DNA from 3 places in the Pantoea cypripedii genome. Region 1 is predicted to be linked to each of the others. Evidence: predicted binding sites of a transcription regulator. Region 1 holds the regulator's gene; each other region holds the start of a gene.
What was found. Region 1 encodes Fur, which represses iron uptake genes when iron is present. Its sites were predicted from a motif close to ATAATAATGAGAACNACTATCAA; they were not measured.

Region 1 (6,491 bases):
GGGGCACTCTGACCGGCAGTGAACTTCAGCATGCGGCGCAAAATTTCGGAGGCGCTTTCGCCAATGTGCTGGGTGTGGCTGGCAATATAACGGTAGAGTTCTTCGTCAACTTCAATCGTTTTCATCTTTTTCCGTACGATTCTGGCAAATGACAGAACCACGCATTTCTGCAAAGGCCTTAGCAAAATCCTGCCGTGCAAAATGTGAGCGGGTTCTAACATGAGGATTATAAAGTTAAATCCCAGGCTGCCGATAGCGCTGGCATCGTTTCAGGGCAAAAGTCAGATAATGCCCTAATACCCACCTGGCTGGCTCCTGGACAGGTGGATCCATGATAACCTAAGCGAAGCTCACAACCGTAAGAACTTTGCCATGATTTTGAATGCCCGTCTGCAAACTGAACAATCTGCTCCCGATGCTACCCCTATTCTGTTAATTCATGGCCTGTTTGGCAGCCTGGATAACCTCGGTGTACTGGCGCGTGGCCTGCGCGATGCCTGCCCTACCCTGCAGGTTGATGTCCGCAATCACGGCCTTTCCAGCCGCAGCGAAATCATGAACTATCCGGCGATGGCGCAGGATATGGTTGAAACGCTGGATGCCCAGGGCATCGATCGTGTCAGCGTCGTCGGTCATTCGATGGGCGGCAAAATTGCCATGGCGTTAAGCACCATCGCGCCGCACCGTATTGAAAAACTGGTGATGATCGATATCGCCCCGGTCGATTATCAGACGCGTCGCCATGATGAAATATTCGCCGCTATCCGTGCCGTAAGTGCGGCTGGGGTCACGCGCCGCAGCGAAGCCGCTGAGGTGATGCGCACCCTGCTGGATGAAGAAGGCGTGATTCAGTTCATTCTGAAATCGTTCCAGGACGGTGAATGGCGCTTCAATGTGCCGGTGTTGTGGGACAACTACACCACCATCTCCGGCTGGGAAGAGGTGCCTGCATGGCCGCATCCGGCGCTGTTTATCCGCGGCGGTGATTCTCCCTATCTGGATAATCAGCACCGTGATGCGTTGTTGCGCCAGTTCCCCCAGGCACATGCGCATGTCATCAGCGGAGCCGGGCACTGGGTCCATGCCGAAAAACCCGAAGCCGTTTTACGCGCAGTGCGCCGATTTTTTGTACTGTAAAAGCAAAAGCTTGCCGCGAACCGTTTAAGGTTGGCGTAGTAAGGGGCGCTGGAGTATGATGTCGCGCTAAAAATTTGCCACGGATGATTTTTTCACCGTGGCCGGGCCGATAATGTATAAATCGCGCAGCGCCTTTCCGCCGTTCGCGCCCACTCAGTTTTACAAATCATGGCAAAAGAACAGACTGACCGTACCACGCTCGATCTCTTCGCTGATGAGCGGCGTCCCGGTCGCCCCAAAACCAGTCCGCTGACGCGTGACGAACAGTTGCGGATTAACAAACGCAATCAGCTGAAACGCGATAAAGTGCGAGGATTGCGTCGTGTTGAGCTGAAAATGAGCAGCGAGGCCGTTGATGCACTCAACACCCTGGCTGAGCAACAAAACATCAGCCGTAGCGAATTGATTGAACAAATGCTGCTGGCGCAGCTCAAACTGTCGTAACAGGCGCAGACCGCACGCAGGAACAAAAGTCACGGCTTTACAAGTTCCGCCACTTTGCCCGGTCTGCTATCATTCGCTGTAATTACGTATTCAATATCAGGATTTAAGAGGTCACTTAACCCATGGCAATCGTAGGCATTTTCTTCGGCAGCGATACCGGCAACACTGAAAACATTGCAAAAATGATCCAGAAACAACTGGGTAAAGACGTGGCCGAAGTGCATGACATTGCCAAGAGCACTAAAGAAGATCTCGAAGCATTCGATATTCTGTTGCTGGGCATTCCGACCTGGTACTACGGCGAAGCGCAGTGTGACTGGGATGATTTCTTCCCGACACTGGAAGAGATCGACTTCAATGGCAAACTGGTTGCGCTGTTCGGCTGTGGCGACCAGGAAGATTATGCAGAATACTTCTGTGATGCGATGGGCACCATCCGTGACATTATCGAGCCAAATGGTGCGGTGATTGTCGGTCACTGGCCGACTGAAGGTTACCACTTCGAAGCATCCAAAGGTCTGGCCGATGACAAACACTTCCTTGGTCTGGCTATCGATGAAGATCGTCAGCCGGAACTGACCAACGAACGTGTTGATAAGTGGGTGAAACAGATTTTCGATGAGCTGCAGTTGAAAGACATTATCGAAGCCTGATCCCCTTTCCTACTCAATGTGGGCGCTGGCTCACATTGAGAATCGGAAATTCCTATAAAAATAATAGCCACGTTTTTTTAACTTTTACCTGCAAATCTGTAGAATACCCGTAACGGTCATCCGCTTATTCCTCTGGCATCAGAATGAGGCTGAGTGAAATGGAAACAAAGACCTGTACGATCCCCGCCGGCGTTAGCGACATTTATCCCTACAGCCATTGGTGATTTCAGGACGTGCCCTTGGTTTTCATTTCACTGCTTGAGTTCTATAATGAGACGCAAATGAGAATGCGCGTGATCGACATTCAAGGCCCTGCGCCGCAAGTGACTAGCAAAGTAACAGGACAATATCCGCATGACTGACAACAACTCCGCATTGAAGAAGGCTGGCCTGAAAGTCACTCTACCCAGACTGAAAATTCTGGAAGTGCTTCAGGAACCCGAGTGCCATCACGTCAGTGCGGAAGATTTGTACAAACGCCTGATCGACATGGGCGAAGAGATTGGTCTGGCAACGGTATATCGCGTTCTTAACCAGTTTGATGACGCGGGTATCGTGACTCGTCATAACTTTGAAGGTGGCAAATCCGTCTTTGAACTGACGCAACAGCATCATCATGACCACTTGATCTGCCTGGATTGTGGCAAAGTGATCGAGTTCAGTGATGAGTCTATTGAGACGCGTCAACGTGAAATCGCAACACGTCACGGTATCAAACTCACCAACCACAGCCTGTACCTGTACGGCCACTGTGCGCTGGGAGACTGCCGCGAAGACGAGACGCTCCACGATAAGCAATAAAGTGTGCTATGCAGTATGAAAAAACCGGTGCCTGGCACCGGTTTTTTTATGCCTGAAATTACAGAACCAGCGTTTCCTGCAGGTAACGCCAGCGCGGAATGGAGGTGGTGCAATCCAGCACCGCCAGAGAAATGCGGCTCTGGTTGTTGCCGTTCATCATTTGCAATTCACGATATTGAATGGTCACTTCCTGGCTTTGCTGTGAAATGATGGCATGTTCGCTGGTCGCGATGCGCATCCCTTCCCGCTGACCACGCAACTGGCGGAACAACACCTCCGTCGCATTCAAATCCAGCTGTTTTCCCTGCGGGGTCACCATTTTGAAATCCGGGTGAAAATGCGAGAGAAACAACTCAATGCTGTCGTCAGTGCCCTCTGACTGATTAAAAATACGTTCGATAAGCTGATGTAAAACCACTACGCTGTGTTTGGCTTCCTGAGCGAGACTCGTCATTTTTTTTCCTTTTATAACCCGCGGAGCAACGTCTGGGAGCGCATAGCCTACCTGAAATACAGTTTTTCACACTCGCAAATGGATTAATTTTACTAAAGTCAGATTAGTTGCAAATCCCGGTAACAAACGCCTTTCACAGCCTACAGCATAAAAGGTTGCCAGCCCGAAATTACAGCCAATAAAAAAGGGCGATTGCTCGCCCTTTCGTGATGATATGGTGATAACGACAAAAAGGATTAATCGCCGATTTTCGCCCAGGTATCACGTAAACCGACAGTGCGGTTAAACACCAGCTTAGAGGGCTGTGAGTAAACGCTGTCTGCGCAGAAATAACCTTCACGTTCAAACTGATACGGCGCCAGTGCATCGGCATCACGCAGTCCCGGCTCGACAAAGCCCTGTTTGATTTCCAGCGAATTCGGGTTAATGGTGGTGAGGAAATCCTCAGCCGCTCCCGGATTTGGCACGCTGAACAGACGATCGTAGAGACGGAATTCCGCTGGCAGCGCGTGGATCGCTGAAACCCAGTGGATCACACCCTTCACCTTGCGGCCATCAGCCGGATCTTTGCTCAGGGTATCAACGTCACAGCTACAGTAGATGCAGGTGATATTGCCTTCTTCGTCTTTTGCCACGCGCTCTGCACGGATCACGTAAGCATTACGCAGACGGACTTCTTTGCCCAGCACCAGACGTTTGTACTGTTTATTGGCTTCTTCACGGAAATCCGCGCGATCGATCCACACTTCGCGGCTGAACGGCACATCACGCGTGCCCATCTCCGGTTTGTTGGGATGGTTTGGCATGGTGATGATTTCTTCATGACCCGCAGGCAGGTTCTCAATCACCACTTTCAGCGGATCGAGTACCGCCATCGCGCGCGGTGCGTTCTCGTTGAGATCATCACGAATGCATGACTCCAGCGACGCCATCTCCACGATATTGTCCTGCTTGGTCACGCCAATGCGGCGGCAGAACTCACGAATCGAGGCGGCACTGTAACCACGGCGGCGCAAACCAGAAACGGTCAGCATACGCGGGTCATCCCAGCCTTCAACGACCTTCTCGCTCACCAGCTGTGTCAGCTTACGCTTCGACATCACGGCATATTCCAGATTCAGGCGCGAGAATTCATACTGACGCGGATGTACCGGAATGGAGATGTTATCCAGCACCCAGTCATACAGACGACGGTTATCCTGGAATTCCAGGGTGCAGAGCGAATGAGTGATACCTTCCAGCGCATCGGAAATGCAGTGGGTGAAATCGTACATCGGGTAGATGCACCATTTTTTGCCAGTCTGATGATGTTCCGCAAACTTAATACGGTACAGCACCGGATCGCGCATCACGATAAAGTTGGATGCCATGTCGATTTTGGCGCGCAGGCAGGCTTTACCTTCCTCGAAACCACCATCACGCATTTTTTCAAACAACGCGAGGTTTTCAGCCGGGGTACGATCGCGATATGGGCTGTTTTTGCCCGGTGCGGTCAGGGAGCCACGGTATTCGCGGATCTCTTCTGGCGTCAGCTCATCAACATAGGCGAGGCCTTTATTGATCAGCTCCACGGCGTAGTTATACAGCTGGTCGAAATAGTCTGAGGAGTAACAAACGTCTCCGCTCCATTCAAAGCCCAGCCATTGCACGTCACGCTTGATGGATTCAACGAACTCCATATCTTCTTTCACCGGGTTGGTGTCGTCGAAGCGCAGATTGCACTGACCCTGGTAATCTTGCGCGATACCAAAGTTCAGACAGATCGATTTCGCATGGCCAATATGCAGGTAACCATTGGGCTCAGGCGGGAAACGGGTATGCACGCTGTTGTGCTTACCGCTCGCCAAATCTTCGTCGATAATCTGACGAATAAAGTTCGTTGGGCGGGCTTCAGCCTCACTCATCTCAAAATCCTCAAATACAATACGGGTGATTTGTACTACGAAGTAACGGAGTATGATCCACAAAGCGCAGGAGGGAAACAACCGTTTGTTGGCCGTTTTAAAACAAAAAAGGCAGGAATCGCTTCCTGCCTTCCGGGTTCATCACAAGGACTTAGCCTTTAACCTCGTACAGACGGGTTTCACCTGCCACGACAGAACCACTCGCCAGCAGATTGAGGCCCGCGAAATCATCGCTATTGCTGACCACCACTGGACTTATCATCGAACGCGCATTAGCGTTGAGGAAATCCAGGTCCATCTCCAGCACTGGCTGACCCGCCGCAACGGTCGCCCCCTCTTCCACCAGCCGGGTAAAGCCTTTGCCTTCCAGCGCCACGGTATCGAGGCCCATGTGCACCACAATCTCGACGCCGTTGTCAGTTTCGAGACAGAACGCATGGTTGGTGTTGAAGATTTTCACGATAGTACCGGCAATCGGTGCCACCACGGTTTTACCGGTGGGTTTGATCGCCAGACCATCGCCGACTGCTTTGCTGGCGAAGGCTTCGTCCGGCACCGCATCCAGTGCCACCACCTCACCACTGACCGGGGCCAGCAGCGTGGCGATCACGCCTTTATCGCTGTTCAGCACCGCCTGCGGTTGTGCAGCAGCAGCTGGCTGAGCCGCCGCTACTGAGGCCGTCGCTGCCGCGGCCACCGGGCCTTTGGTCAGCACCGTTTTCATTGCTGTGGCAATGCTTTCAGCCTGAGTACCGACGATGATCTGCACGCTTTGTTTGTTCAGACGAATCACGCCAGAAGCGCCAAGACGTTTCGCCACGCTGTCATTCACCTGCGAGGAATCTTTCACGTTCAGACGCAGACGGGTGATACAGGCATCGATATTGGTCAGGTTGTCCGAACCGCCTACCGCACCGATATAGCGACGTGCGAGGGATTCGGTCTGGCTTTCGTTGCTGCCACTGTGATCAACGTTGACATCATAGCCATCAGTTTCATCATCAGCAGACAGTTCACGACCCGGCGTCATCAGGTTGAATTTCTGGATGGTGAAGCGGAACACCACGTAGTAGATGACGAAGAACACCAGCCCTTGCG
Region 2 (6,491 bases), 650 kb from region 1:
ATCGGTGAACCCAGTGCGGAAGCTGTTGCGGCGGAAGCGCCGGATCTGATTATCGTCAGCGCCACCGGCAATGACTCCGCCATCAAGCTGGTCAGTCAGCTGTCTGCCATTGCTCCGACTTTGGTGATCAACTACGACGATAAAAGCTGGCAGGATCTGGTGACGCTGCTCGGCGACGCCACCGGCCACGAAGCGCAGGCGGCACAGCGCATTAAGGCTTTCGACGATCGTGAAGCGGCACTGAAAAAAGCCATCACGCTGCCACCGCAGCCGGTTTCTGCCATGGTGTGGAACGGTGACGGGCGTGCGGTGAATCTGTGGACGGCAGAATCAGCCCAGGGCAAATTGTTGCAGCAGCTCGGTTTCACCCTGGCGATGCCCCCGGCCAATATTCAGCAGAGTCACAGCATGGGGCAGCGTAAAGATATCATTCAGCTATCGGGTGAAACCGTTGCCAGCGGCCTGACCGGCCACAGCTTCCTGCTGTTTGCTGCCGATGATAAAACCGCACAATCGGTACTGAGCAATCCGTTCCTGGCACAAAACGAGGCAGTCACGCATAAGCAGGTGTATGCGCTGGGGGCGGATACCTTCCGCCTTGATTACTACAGCGCCAGCAATCTGCTGGCGCGTCTGGAGAAATTGTTCGTTAAATCATGATGCGTCTTCCGCCAGCGTGACCGCTGGCGGTTGATAGCGGCGTAAGCGCCCCATCAAAAACCACATCAGCACACCCAACACCGCCGCCGCGAAGCCAAACATTGTCGCGGCCTGCGGTGGCAGCAGCCATGATCCCATCGCGCCAATCATTGCCGCCCCCAGCGCATCGCCCGTGACATTCTGTGCCGTCCACAGACTGTTGATCCGCCCAAGAAGCGCATCCGGCGTTAACGCCTGGATCATGGTGTACTGCACCAGGCTGGTAATTGAACTGAAGTAGCCAAAAGCCACCAGGCACAGCAGGGCGAGGGGGAATGATGGCATCAGGCCAAACAGCCCCAGCGCAACGAAAGCGGCAATCGCGCTGCTGAGAATCAGCAGCCCCGGGCGGCTGGCATGCGCCAGGCGGCCACTGGTTAATGCCCCTACCGCCGCGCCGAGTGGCACCGCGGCAAACATCAATCCGAGCCGATCGGCGCTGACCTCCCAATGCGGTGCCAGGGCCGGGTACAGCACGCGGATGGCACTGGCCAGCGTCACCAGTGCACCGATCAGTGCCGCCATTCCCACCAGCGGCGTGCTAAACAGGAACTGCACACCCACGGCGAGTGATTTCAATGGGTTCTCACGCGGCTGCGGCGGTAGCGGCAATGGCGGGAGTTTGAGCAGAGTCAGCACGGTCAGCAGGGTGCCCGCCGCTGCCAGTGCGAAGTTCCACACCACACCGCCGCTGGCAATCACCATACCGGCAATCGCCGGGGAGAGAATCGAGCCGAAGCGTACGGTTAGCATGGTCAGGGCACCGGCCTGCATCAGGTTTTCGCGCCCGACCAGCGCCGGTGTCGCAGCCAGCAGCGCGGTCACGCCAATCGCACCAAAGAAGCCATCCCACAATCCCAGCAGATACACCGCCATCAGTGAGGGCTGTGGTAATGCAGCGTTAATCGCCAGCCCGACAAAGCCAAGGCCGCAGGTAGAACGGGCGAATAAAATCAGCTTCTTACGTTCATAGCGGTCGGCCAGCACGCCCCCGGTCAGCAAACCGATAAACATGCCGCAGGCTGCTACAGTCACCCCCAGACCGACCAGCCAGGATGACGCCGTCATCTGCTGAATTTGTACCGGTACCGCCACCGCCAGCATGCCGAGGGCGACAATCGAGATAAAACGGGCGATAAACACCGCGCGAAACGCCGGGTGGGATTTAAGCAGGGAGAGATCAATAAAGTGGGAGGGTTTGTTCATTTCTTTGCCTTTTTGCACCAATTTTCCTCATCTTCCGTGAGGCGAGTCATGATAACATAGACAAATACGAGTAATAACGATAACAAATATCATTATCATATTTCCCTTACGCACGCGAAAACGTTGTTAAGTAGAAGGTTCAGAACGCTATGCGCCAGACTCGTGCACTCGCAGGATCAGGGATGCTGCTGGTGCTCCTTATTGCCCTCAGTTTGATGCTGGGAGCAAAATCTATCTCTTTTTCCGATGTTTATCATTCGCTTATCTCAACCTGTTCTGACGCGGATTGCGTGATTGTGCGCGATGCGCGTCTGCCACGTACGCTGGCCGGATTGCTGGCAGGCGTTGCTCTGGGGCTGGCGGGGGCGTTGATGCAAAGCCTGACGCGCAACCCGCTGGCCGATCCGGGGATTCTGGGGGTGAACGCCGGGGCGGGTTTCGCCGTGGTGCTGGGCATTGCGCTGTTTGGTGCCGACACACCGGTCGCATGGCTCGGATTTGCTTTTGGCGGCGCGCTACTGGCTTCGCTGCTGGTGGCGATGACCGGCGCGATTGGTGGCGGACGCGTGAATCCGGTGCGTCTGACTCTGGCGGGGGTGGCGCTGGGGGCGGTGCTGGAAGGGTTAACCTCGGGGATTTCGCTGCTCAATCCTGACATCTACGATCATCTGCGTTTCTGGCACAGCGGTTCGCTGGATATCCGCAATTTCACCATTTTGCGTACCCTGTTTCCGGCGGTGCTGGTGGGCAGCGTGGTGGCCTTTTGCCTGTCGCAGGCGCTTAACAGCCTGAGTATGGGGGGCGATATGGCGACGGCACTGGGAACCCGCGTGGCGCGTACCCAGCTGCTTGGGCTGCTGGCGATAGCGCTGCTGTGCGGCGCGGCAACGGCAGCGGTCGGGCCGATCGCTTTTCTCGGTTTAATGACGCCGCATCTGGCACGCTGGCTGGTGGGCAATGACCATCGCTGGTTGCTACCTGCCACCGCGCTGCTGACGCCGATCCTGTTATTAGCCGCAGATATTATTGGTCGCCTGCTGGTACCTGGTGAGCTGCGGGTGTCCATCGTCACCGCGATGCTTGGCGCGCCAATGTTGATCGTGCTAGTACGACGCAAATTAGGGCGAGGTGCGGTATGACGCGGCGCGCACTGATGAATTCGCTCTGGCTGCTGCTGGGCTGCGGACTGCTGGCTTTTCTGGCGCTGACGCGTGGCGCACTGCCGATCAGCGGTGAACAGGTGTGGCAGGTGCTGCTGGGTGAGGGTGCCAGCAACGTAAAACTGATTCTGCTGGAATGGCGCTTGCCGCGTGTGCTGATGGCGTTGCTGATTGGCGCAGCGCTCGGCATCAGCGGCGCGATTTTCCAGTCGCTGCTGCGTAACCCGCTCGGCAGCCCTGATATTTTGGGTTTTAACACCGGAGCCTATAGCGGTGTGCTGGTGGCGCTGGTGCTGTTTAATCAAAATGCCTCGGCAATGACCCTTGCCGCGCTGCTGGGCGGCATTATCACCGCAGCGCTGGTGTATCTGTTTGCCTGGCGTAATGGCGTAGAAACCTTTCGTTTGATTATTGTCGGCATCAGCGTGCGTGCCTTGCTGATGGCGCTCAACAGCTGGCTGATTATCAGCGCGTCGCTCGAATCTGCGGTCAGCGCCGGTTTATGGAGTGCCGGGTCGCTCAACGGCATCACCTGGGCGAAGACACCGCCGGTGATTGCCGTGTTATTGCTGAGTCTGCTGCTGGTGGCGCTGCTGGCACGCCGGATGCGTCTGCTGGAGATGGGGGATGACACCGCCTGTGCGCTTGGCGTACCGGTGGAGCGCAGCCGCCTGTGGTTAATGCTGCTTGGTGTGGTGCTGACCGCAGCCTCGACTGCACTGGTCGGACCGATTTCGTTTATTGCCTTGCTGGCACCGCAGATAGCCCGTCGTCTCGGCGGCGGTATGCCGCTGACCGCGCTGTGCGGTGCGTTGCTATTGATCGCTGCGGATTTTGCCGCGCAGCATCTGTTCCTGCCTTATCAATTGCCGGTTGGCGTGATTACCGTCAGCCTCGGTGGACTTTATCTGATTGCTTTACTGGTGCGGGAGGCGCGACGCCAATGACCGAAATTCCTTCACGTCTCTATGGCGAAGGGCTGACGCTGGGCTACGACAAAAAAGTGGTGGCGGAGAATTTGTCGGTGGCGATCCCGGAAGGGGAGCTGACGGTGATTATCGGCCCCAATGCCTGCGGCAAATCGACCCTGCTACGCACCCTGAGTCGCCTTAATCCTCCGCTGAAAGGCCAGGTTTTTCTTGATGGTGAAGCCATCAATCGTTATCCCACGAAAGAAGTGGCGCGCCGTCTCGGCCTGTTGCCGCAAAGTTCCAACGCCCCGGCGGGGATCAGCGTTACTGAGCTGGTAGCGCGTGGTCGCTATCCGCATCAGCAGCTGTTTGGCCGCTGGCGTGCCGAAGATGAAGCGGCGGTGCAGCAGGCGATGCTGGCGACCGGCGTGGCTGATCTGGCGCAGCAGCAGGTGGATACGCTCTCCGGTGGGCAGCGTCAGCGAGTGTGGATTGCCATGGTGCTGGCACAGCAGACGCCGTTACTGCTGCTGGATGAACCGACCACCTGGCTGGATATCACCCATCAGATTGAACTGCTGGAGTTGATGCAGGATCTTAATCAGCAGCACGGGCGTTCGCTGGTGGTGGTGCTGCATGACCTCAATCATGCCTGTCGGTATGCCACGCACCTGATTGCGATGCGCCATGGGCGGATTATTGCCGAAGGGAAACCGGCAGAGATCGTCACCCCGGCGCTGATTGAGCAGGTCTATGGCTTGCGCTGCGTGATTGTGGAAGATCCGGTGGCACATACGCCGATGATCGTGCCGCTGGGACGACCAGGCAAATAACAGCACAGACGTGTAGCGGCGCGATTTATCGCGCGGTTCCGTGCATGATGCCGGAAAAACCGCGCAATAAATTGCGCCGTTACCAGAAGGTGCGATCAGGATCAGAATTCGCTCAGCAGTCGCTGCAACAAGGGACCAATCTGCTCGAACATCTGCGGTGAAATGATATCTACGTGGGCGCAATCCATCGGCCACACTGCCAGTTCACCGACATAGGGTGCCCAGGCGCGTCGCGCGTCCTGCCCCGGTTGCTGCGTTTGCTCCGCAAGGAACAGGGTTGCGCGTCCGGTAAAGCGGGCGCTGCGCGCGGTCGCCAGCAGGCGAACCGAGCTGGCGTAGTTTGCTTCGATGGTATCGAACATCGCCTGCATCTCTTCACCCGCCTGATGACGTTGCGCAGCAATAAACTGCTCACGCTCACGGTTCACTTCTTCCAGCACTGCCGGGTCCAGCACGTTCTCACCGCGTTTTTCGTCCCAGTTCTGCGTCTCCGGCGGCCAGGTATCGAGCAGGCCAAGGAACGCCACCTCTTCTCCGGCAGCTGTCAGCCGTGCGGCAATGCCCTGCGCCAGGGTGCCACCCAGCGAATAGCCAATGAAGTAATAAGGGCCGTGCGGCTGCACCTCACGCAAGGTACGCAGATGGGCGTCACAAACCTCATCCAGATGCGCGCTCTGATTCAGCGGGCTATCGGTATCCGGTGACTGAATACCCATCAGCGACCAGCGTGGATCCAGATAGCGTTGCAGGATGCTGAACTGCCAGGCAAAACCGGAGGCCGGGTGGAAGCAGAACAGCGTGGGTCCATTACCCTGGCGTAACGGCAGCACCGCTTCGAAACCGGCCTGTTGGTGAGATTGTTCATCACTCAGCAGGGCCGCCAGTTTTTCGACGGTGGAAGCAACCATGATCTGGCCCACAGACACCGGCTGTTGCAGCTCCCGACGCAACTGTGCAGCAAGACGCATCGCCAGCAGAGAATGGCCGCCAAGGGCAAAGAAATCATCCTGCGCGCTGATGCTATCGCGCGCCAGCAACTGGCAAAACGCCGCTGCCAGCTGGCTTTCCAGCCCTGGATGAGGTGCGCGTCCGGTGCTGGCCATGGCGGCCTGCGGTAGCGGTAAGGCTTTGCGATCCAGCTTGCCATTGCTGCTGAGCGGGAAGGCTTCCAGCTGCACAATCGACACCGGCACCATATGGGCGGGCAATTGCTGCGCCAGCGCATGACGTAGCGTTTCGCCATCAACCGCATGATCGGCAATCACATAACCGACCAGCTGGCGGGCATCGCCCTGCGCCGCAGCGCCACCCAGCACCACCGCGTGCGTGACGGCCTGCTCGATGCCTGGTTGGGCGCATAGCACATGATCGATTTCATTGAGTTCGATGCGCTGACCACGAATTTTTAACTGATCGTCGCTGCGGCCAAGATATTCCACCGCGCCATTTTCCAGCCAGCGTGCCACATCGCCGGTGCGATACATTCGTTCGCCGTTGCCTGCCGGATCGGCGACAAAACGGCTGGCGGTGAGGTCAGGGCGTCCCAGATAGCCATGCGCCAGCTGGATTCCGGTCAGATAGAGATCGCCAGCGACACCCGGCGGCACCGGTTGCAGGCGGGCATCGAGAATGCGCAGGCCGGTGTTCCACACCGGATAACCGATCGGCACGCTGGCACCTGT
Region 3 (6,491 bases), 520 kb from region 1:
CGCGGCCGCCAGCTGCCCGCTGTTGAGTGCCGCCAGCAAATCGTCCTCCACCACATGCGCACCGCGCGCGATATTAAGGAAAAACGCGCCCTGCGGCAGACAGGCAAACAATTTTTTATCGATCAGATGGGTGGTTTGCGGTGTGGCTGGCAACAGGTCAATCAATACCTGGGTGCCATCAAGGAAGGCCGCCAGTTGGTCAGCGCCATAAAAGGTTTCAATACCCGCGAGGGATTTCGGTGAACGGCTCCAGCAACGCACCGGGAAACCCCACTGGACCAGGCTCTGCGCTACACTGCTGCCCAGTACGCCCGCGCCGAGGATGCCAATGGTGAAATTTTCCCGCGTGTAACCATCAAGCTGCTGCCACTGCGCCTGCTGTTGCAGGCGTTGATAGTCAGCGAAGCGACGAAACCAGCCCAGCACACACCAGGTAGCATATTCCTGCATCTGTTGTGCCATCCCGGTATCTTCCAGCCGGAATAACGGGACATTATCCCCCAGCATGTGCGGGTGAAGCTGAACCTGATTGAGGATTTCGTCTACGCCCGCGCCCATGCCGAATACCCCTTTCAATGCACGCCCACTCAGCATTTCCACTGGCGGCGAACGTACCACCGCGTAATCCGCCGGAGCGTTATCCCCTGGCTGCCAGTAACGCACCTGCGCCTGCGGTAATCGCTGTTGTAACCCACTGAGCCAGCTCTCCGGGTCTATCGACGGGTGATACCAGATGATCTCCATACTGCTCTCCATTTTTTTCTTTCAGACTCAGGGAAATAGCGCCGCAGGGCAAGTAAAAACCGTAGCGTTAAGGCAATTTCTGCCGTGATTAATTCAGGGTGCTTCACATTTCCGATGCTGCGGGCGGCTATCGCCCCCGATAGCGACTAAAGTTGTTTGGGTGGTCAATGCGTTAGCGCACCACTTTTTCGGACAAGGAGAAAAACCGATGATAAAAAATGTCGTATTCACGCCGGGGCATCTTCGCCTGTTGCTCAGTACCGCCCTGCTGATGGGGTCTGTCGTTGCCGGGGCCGCAGATAACAACCGTATGCTCAGTAGCCAGCCACAACCACCGGACGTGCGTCTCGGGCCACTCTTCAATGCCGTTCAGCAGGCTAAATTTTATCCGGACCAGAAAACCTTTGCCGATGCGGTCCCGAAATATAATCCCTCTTCGATTCTTGCCGACTGGCAGATGCAAAAGAACCAGCGCAACTTCGATTTAAAACATTTCGTTGATGCCAACTTCACCCTGCCAGCCACGCAGGATAAATATGTGCCGCCAGCCGGGCAGAGCCTGCGTGCGCATATTGATGGCCTGTGGCCGGTCCTGACGCGTTCTACCCCCAACACCGGGCAGTACGACTCGCTACTGCCGCTGCCGAAACCTTATGTGGTGCCCGGCGGTCGCTTCCGTGAGGTTTATTACTGGGACAGCTACTTCACCATGCTCGGTCTGGCGGAGAGCGGCCACTGGGATCGGGTGCAGGATATGGTGGATAACTTTGCTTCTGAGCTTGATCGCTACGGCCATATCCCTAACGGCAACCGCAGCTACTATCTGAGCCGCTCACAACCGCCGTTTTTTAGCCTGATGATTGATTTGCTGGCAACCCATGACGGTGATGGCGTTTACACGAAGTACCTGCCGCAGTTGCAGAAGGAATATGACTACTGGATGGCAGGCAGTGACAAGATCGCCGCAGGCCAGGCCAGCCAGAGGGTGGTCAAACTGAGTGATGGTACCCTGCTTAACCGCTACTGGGACGATCGCGATGTGCCACGCACCGAATCCTGGATGGATGATGTCAACACCGCGCAGAAGGCCCCGCAACGCGATAAAAAGCAGGTCTATCGCGATCTGCGTGCAGGTGCAGCCTCCGGCTGGGACTTTAGTTCCCGCTGGTTTACCGATGCGCATAATCTGGCCTCGATCCGCACCACGCAACTGGTGCCTGTTGACCTGAACAGCCTGCTGTTTCACCTCGAACAAACCTTAGCCAAAGCGGCGAAGCTGGCGAAAAACAACGATCAGGCACAGCAATTTGCCGCACAGGCGGAAAAACGCCAGGCGGCGATCAATCGCTATCTGTGGAATGAGCAGCAGGGTTGGTACGCCGATTACAACTGGCAGAAAAAGCAGGTACAACCGCAGCTAACCGCCGCCACCCTGTTCCCGCTTTATATGCAGCTCGCCAGTGATAAACAGGCGGATCGCACTGCCACTGCGGTGGAGAAACAGCTGCTGAAACCCGGTGGACTGGTGACCACCACGGTGAATAACGGCCAGCAATGGGATGCACCGAATGGCTGGGCTCCCCTGCAATGGGTGGCAGTGACCGGACTGGAGCATTATAAGCAACCGCAACTGGCACAGCAGATTGGTCAGCGCTTCCTGCAAAACGTCCAGATGACTTACGACAAACAGCACAAGCTGGTGGAAAAATATGTGGTGGAAGGCGCACAGCTCGGCGGTGGCGGCGGCGGTGAATACCCCCTGCAAGACGGCTTCGGCTGGACCAACGGCGTGACGCTAATGCTGCTCGACAAATATTGTCCGAAAGATAAAACCTGTAATAGCGCACGGGATATCCCCAATATGCCGACGCTGACTGCCACACATTAATCGCCATGCCCTGTACCGGCGCGATAAATCGCGCCGGTACAATCCCTTCAGCTGTTAATTTTCCTCACAGCGACATGATGATTTTTTTACATCTTGAAATGACCTTATCTAAAAGATAATAATTCTCACTCTAATTTCTATTTCTATTAACACTTTTTGGCAACCACCTGCCCTTTTCTGTCCGAGGAATCATCATGACCCGCCTGTTTACCCTCAATCGTTGCCGTGTGTTGTGCACGCTGGCACTGGCGTTACCCGGCCTCAGCGTTGCTGAAGACTCATTGGTCGTCACCGCTCAACCGCAGGAAAGCGCCACCTCGCCGACCCAGGGCTACCTTGTCACCCGCAGCAGCGGCGCGAGTAAAACTGACCAGCCGCTTATCACCACGCCGCAGTCGATTTCGGTAGTCACACGGCAGCAGATGGATGATCAGGGGGCAACCGATCTTAATCAGGCTTTGAATTACACCCCCGGCGTGTTTACCAACTTTGGTGGTGCCGCGACCCGTTATGACACCATCTCGCTGCGCGGCTTCCACGGTGGCGATGTGGATAACACCTTCCTCGACGGCCTGCGCGTAATGAGCGATGGCGGCAGCTTCAATATTTTGCAGGTGGACCCGTGGTTTCTTGATCGTATCGATGTGATCAAAGGCCCCTCCTCGGCGTTATATGGTCAGACGGTGCCGGGTGGCCTGGTGAATATGGTGAGTAAACGCCCGCAGTTCTCTGAAGAGGGGCACTTCCGGCTGTCAACCGGCACCCATGCCACCAACAGCGCTGCCTTTGATTACACCAACGCGATAAACGATCAATGGGCATTTCGTCTCACCGGCATCACCCGCAACAGCGACACGCAATACGATCATACCCGTGAAGAGAAGTACGCCATTTCGCCCCAGCTGATGTGGCAACCGGACGAAGATACCAGCCTGATTCTGCGTGCTTACCTGCAAAAAGATCCTTCCGGTGGCTATCACGGTTCGGTGCCTGCCGAAGGTACGTTGTACAGCCATAATGGCCGCAAGCTGAGCGACAGTTTCTATGAAGGGGATAGCGCCCTCGATCAATTCAAACGTCATGAGCAGATCTATAGCTATGATTTCTCCCATCGTTTCAATGAAGTGTGGTCGGTGCATACCACCGGCAGCTACAGCCACTCCAATGTTGATCTGGACCAGGTCTACCAGATTGGCTGGGATGCCACCAACCCGGACCTGCTGACCCGTTATTATTCCGGTGAACGCTCCTCGCTGTCGGCCTGGGCGACGGATAACCAGTTGCAGGCGGATTTCAGCACCGGCGCATTGCAGCATCGTGTCACCCTCGGCGCTGAGTATCATCGTTATAAGAACGATATTTTGAGTGCCAGCGGCTATGCCAGCTCACTCAATCCGTGGACCGGCGAAGCGGTGGGTACCATGCCGGATTACGACTGGGCCGCAGAGACGCGCCGTTACTATCAGACCGGTCTCTATTTACAGGATGAGTTACAGCTGGATCGCTGGCATATGGATCTTTCCGGCCGTTATGATCGTATCGTCTCCGAAAATGGCACCAGCCGCCGCCAGGACGACCATATCAGTGGCCGCGCGGCCCTGTTATATGCCTTCGATAATGGTATCTCCCCTTATGTCAGCTGGAGCCAGGCGATCACCCCAGCCTCGCTGACCGATCCCAATGGCAACCAGTTGAAACCGACCACCTCCGAGCAATATGAGGCCGGGGTGAAATACCAGCCGGTGGGCACGCGGGATATGTACTCGATCGCGGTGTACGACCTGACGCAGAACGATGTCGCCAACCGTGACGTGATATCCGGCACCTATACACCTTCCGGCAAGGTCCATTCACAGGGGATCGAACTGGAGGCACGTAATCAGCTGACCCCACGCTTCAGCACCATTGCCGGATATACTCTGAACCATCTGCGCTTTAAGGACTCGGTGGATGGCAACGATGGCCATACGCCTTACGTCACCCCTAACAGCATGGCATCCTTCTGGGGGCATTATCAGTTTGATTACGGCCTGAGCGCCGGGGCGGGCGTGCGTTACATCGGTAAGCAATGGGCAGATAACGAAAACACCACACGTCTGCCGTCGGTGACGCTGTTTGATGCTTCAGTGCGTGCTGATTTGAGCGCGTGGCATTCAGGTCTGAAAGGGGCGTGGTTGCAGGTGACGGCCAATAACCTGACTGACCGTAAATACCTCGCAGCCTGTTATGGTACCGGTTATTGCTACCGTGGTGCGGAACGTACCGTGACGGCAACCATTGGTTATGATTTTTAAATCTTAAACAAAGCCTATCCCGTAGCGGCGCGATTTATCGCGCGTCTTCTAAAACCCGCGCGATAAATCGCGCCGCTACGGATTTCAGAAATAACTAACTGCGAACTTTACGGTAAATCCACAGCACCACGATGGCACCAATCACCGCCACCACGAAGCTGCCGAAGTTAAATCCATCCACCTTACCAAAGCCAAACAGGGTACTGATCCAGCCGCCGACAACCGCACCCACCACGCCGAGAACCACGGTCATGATAAATCCGCCGCCGTCCTTACCTGGCATAATCCATTTAGCAATAATCCCGGCAACCAAGCCAAAAATAATCCATGAAATGATACCCATTTGATGCTCCTTACTTTATTAATCAAGGTGTTCACAGCGCTAAGTATAGTCGGGGATTTTTGATCTGCTGCACAAACGCAACGGGAAAAAATAGTTAGCAGGCTAAAGCTTCTTTATTCTGTACCGATAACAGTCGCAAAGCCGCACATGCGTGATGGTAACGATCGGAAAGTGGAGCAGGACGTGAAAGAAGCCGACAAAGAACAATATCTAAAACGAGGCACATTGGCGGTTCTGAATGTGATGAAAGACCTGTTACGTTATCAGACCCCGTTGATGGTGAGCGTCTCCCACAGTCAGTTTATCAGCCGGATGCTGGCAACGGACGAAGATCAGGTGATCTTCGATCTCGGCAGCAATGCGCAGGATAACGCCCTGGCGTTAAGTAGCGGCGAAGTCAACATCGCGGCGGAAACCCAGGGGGCGAAAGTGGAGTTCAGCCTGAGCGGTTTGCAGCAAGTGACTTATGAAGGGCTGCCTGCCTTTAGCGCCCCTTTGCCCGAACTGGTGTGGCAAATTCAGCGGCGTGAATTTTTCCGCGTGAGTGCGCCGATGGAACCGGTGTTCTGGTGCCACAGTGAATGGCCGGACGGCAACAAAGTGCGTTTTCGCTTGCAGGATCTGTCGCTGGGCGGCATTGGGGTGCTGGTGGATGAAAAACTGCCCGAAGGCCTGAGTCAGGGCGACTCGTTTAAACATCTGCGCGTTGAACTGGGGGAATATGGTCATTTTGAGGTGACAGCGCAGCTGCTGCATATCGGCGAACGCAGCACCGTCACCAGCAAAAATGAAACCCGTACTACCCCACGGCTGAGTTTCCGCTTTACCGCGATCGAACCAGTGCAGGAACGCCAGTTGCAGCAGGTGATCTTTGCGCTGGAACGCCTGGCGCGCGACAAGGCGAATCGATTCCAGTAACCATCACGGCGCGGCCTGGTCGCGCCGCACTGTTCGAGACTAATGGGGCTGATAACGGCAGCGTGACACTGCGTCGAGCCAGCCTTTATAGTTTTCCTGTATCTGTTGCGCCCGCTCCTCCTGCGGATAGATCACGCTGCCACCCTGCAATGCCGCCATTTCACTGCCCTGCTGCCACCAGCCCAGCGTACGTCCGGCCAGCAATGCCGCGCCCAGCGCCGAGACTTCCGGCGTCGGCGCCCGGTGCAACGGACGCTGCAACACATCGGCCTGCAACTGCATCAGCCAGCTGTTTTCCGTGGCG

Region 2: a site for Fur is predicted at 1,982-2,004, ahead of entS (enterobactin transporter EntS). Genes of this name have one in related genera too.
Region 3: a site for Fur is predicted at 2,745-2,767, ahead of HA50_RS08140 (TonB-dependent siderophore receptor). Genes of this name have one in related genera too.

The regions. Positions count from the first base shown of each region.
Region 1 is NZ_MLJI01000001.1:1,212,769-1,219,259, reverse strand. It holds gene seqA (replication initiation negative regulator SeqA) at 1-125, opposite strand, end outside; gene ybfF (esterase) at 373-1,137, shown strand; gene ybfE (LexA regulated protein) at 1,306-1,581, shown strand; gene fldA (flavodoxin FldA) at 1,704-2,234, shown strand; gene fur (ferric iron uptake transcriptional regulator) at 2,589-3,035, shown strand; gene HA50_RS05540 (hypothetical protein) at 3,094-3,489, opposite strand; gene glnS (glutamine--tRNA ligase) at 3,726-5,393, opposite strand; gene nagE (N-acetylglucosamine-specific PTS transporter subunit IIBC) at 5,545-6,491, opposite strand, start outside.
Region 2 is NZ_MLJI01000001.1:564,936-571,426, forward strand. It holds gene fepB (Fe2+-enterobactin ABC transporter substrate-binding protein) at 1-660, shown strand, start outside; gene entS (enterobactin transporter EntS) at 655-1,905, opposite strand; gene fepD (Fe(3+)-siderophore ABC transporter permease) at 2,088-3,044, shown strand; gene fepG (iron-enterobactin ABC transporter permease) at 3,059-4,012, shown strand; gene HA50_RS02570 (ATP-binding cassette domain-containing protein) at 4,009-4,809, shown strand; gene HA50_RS02575 (enterobactin synthase subunit F) at 4,911-6,491, opposite strand, start outside.
Region 3 is NZ_MLJI01000001.1:1,737,076-1,743,566, reverse strand. It holds gene ghrA (glyoxylate/hydroxypyruvate reductase GhrA) at 1-744, opposite strand, end outside; gene treA (alpha,alpha-trehalase TreA) at 953-2,632, shown strand; gene HA50_RS08140 (TonB-dependent siderophore receptor) at 2,827-4,926, shown strand; gene HA50_RS08135 (GlsB/YeaQ/YmgE family stress response membrane protein) at 5,021-5,269, opposite strand; gene HA50_RS08130 (flagellar brake protein) at 5,453-6,187, shown strand; gene HA50_RS08125 (FGGY family carbohydrate kinase) at 6,227-6,491, opposite strand, start outside.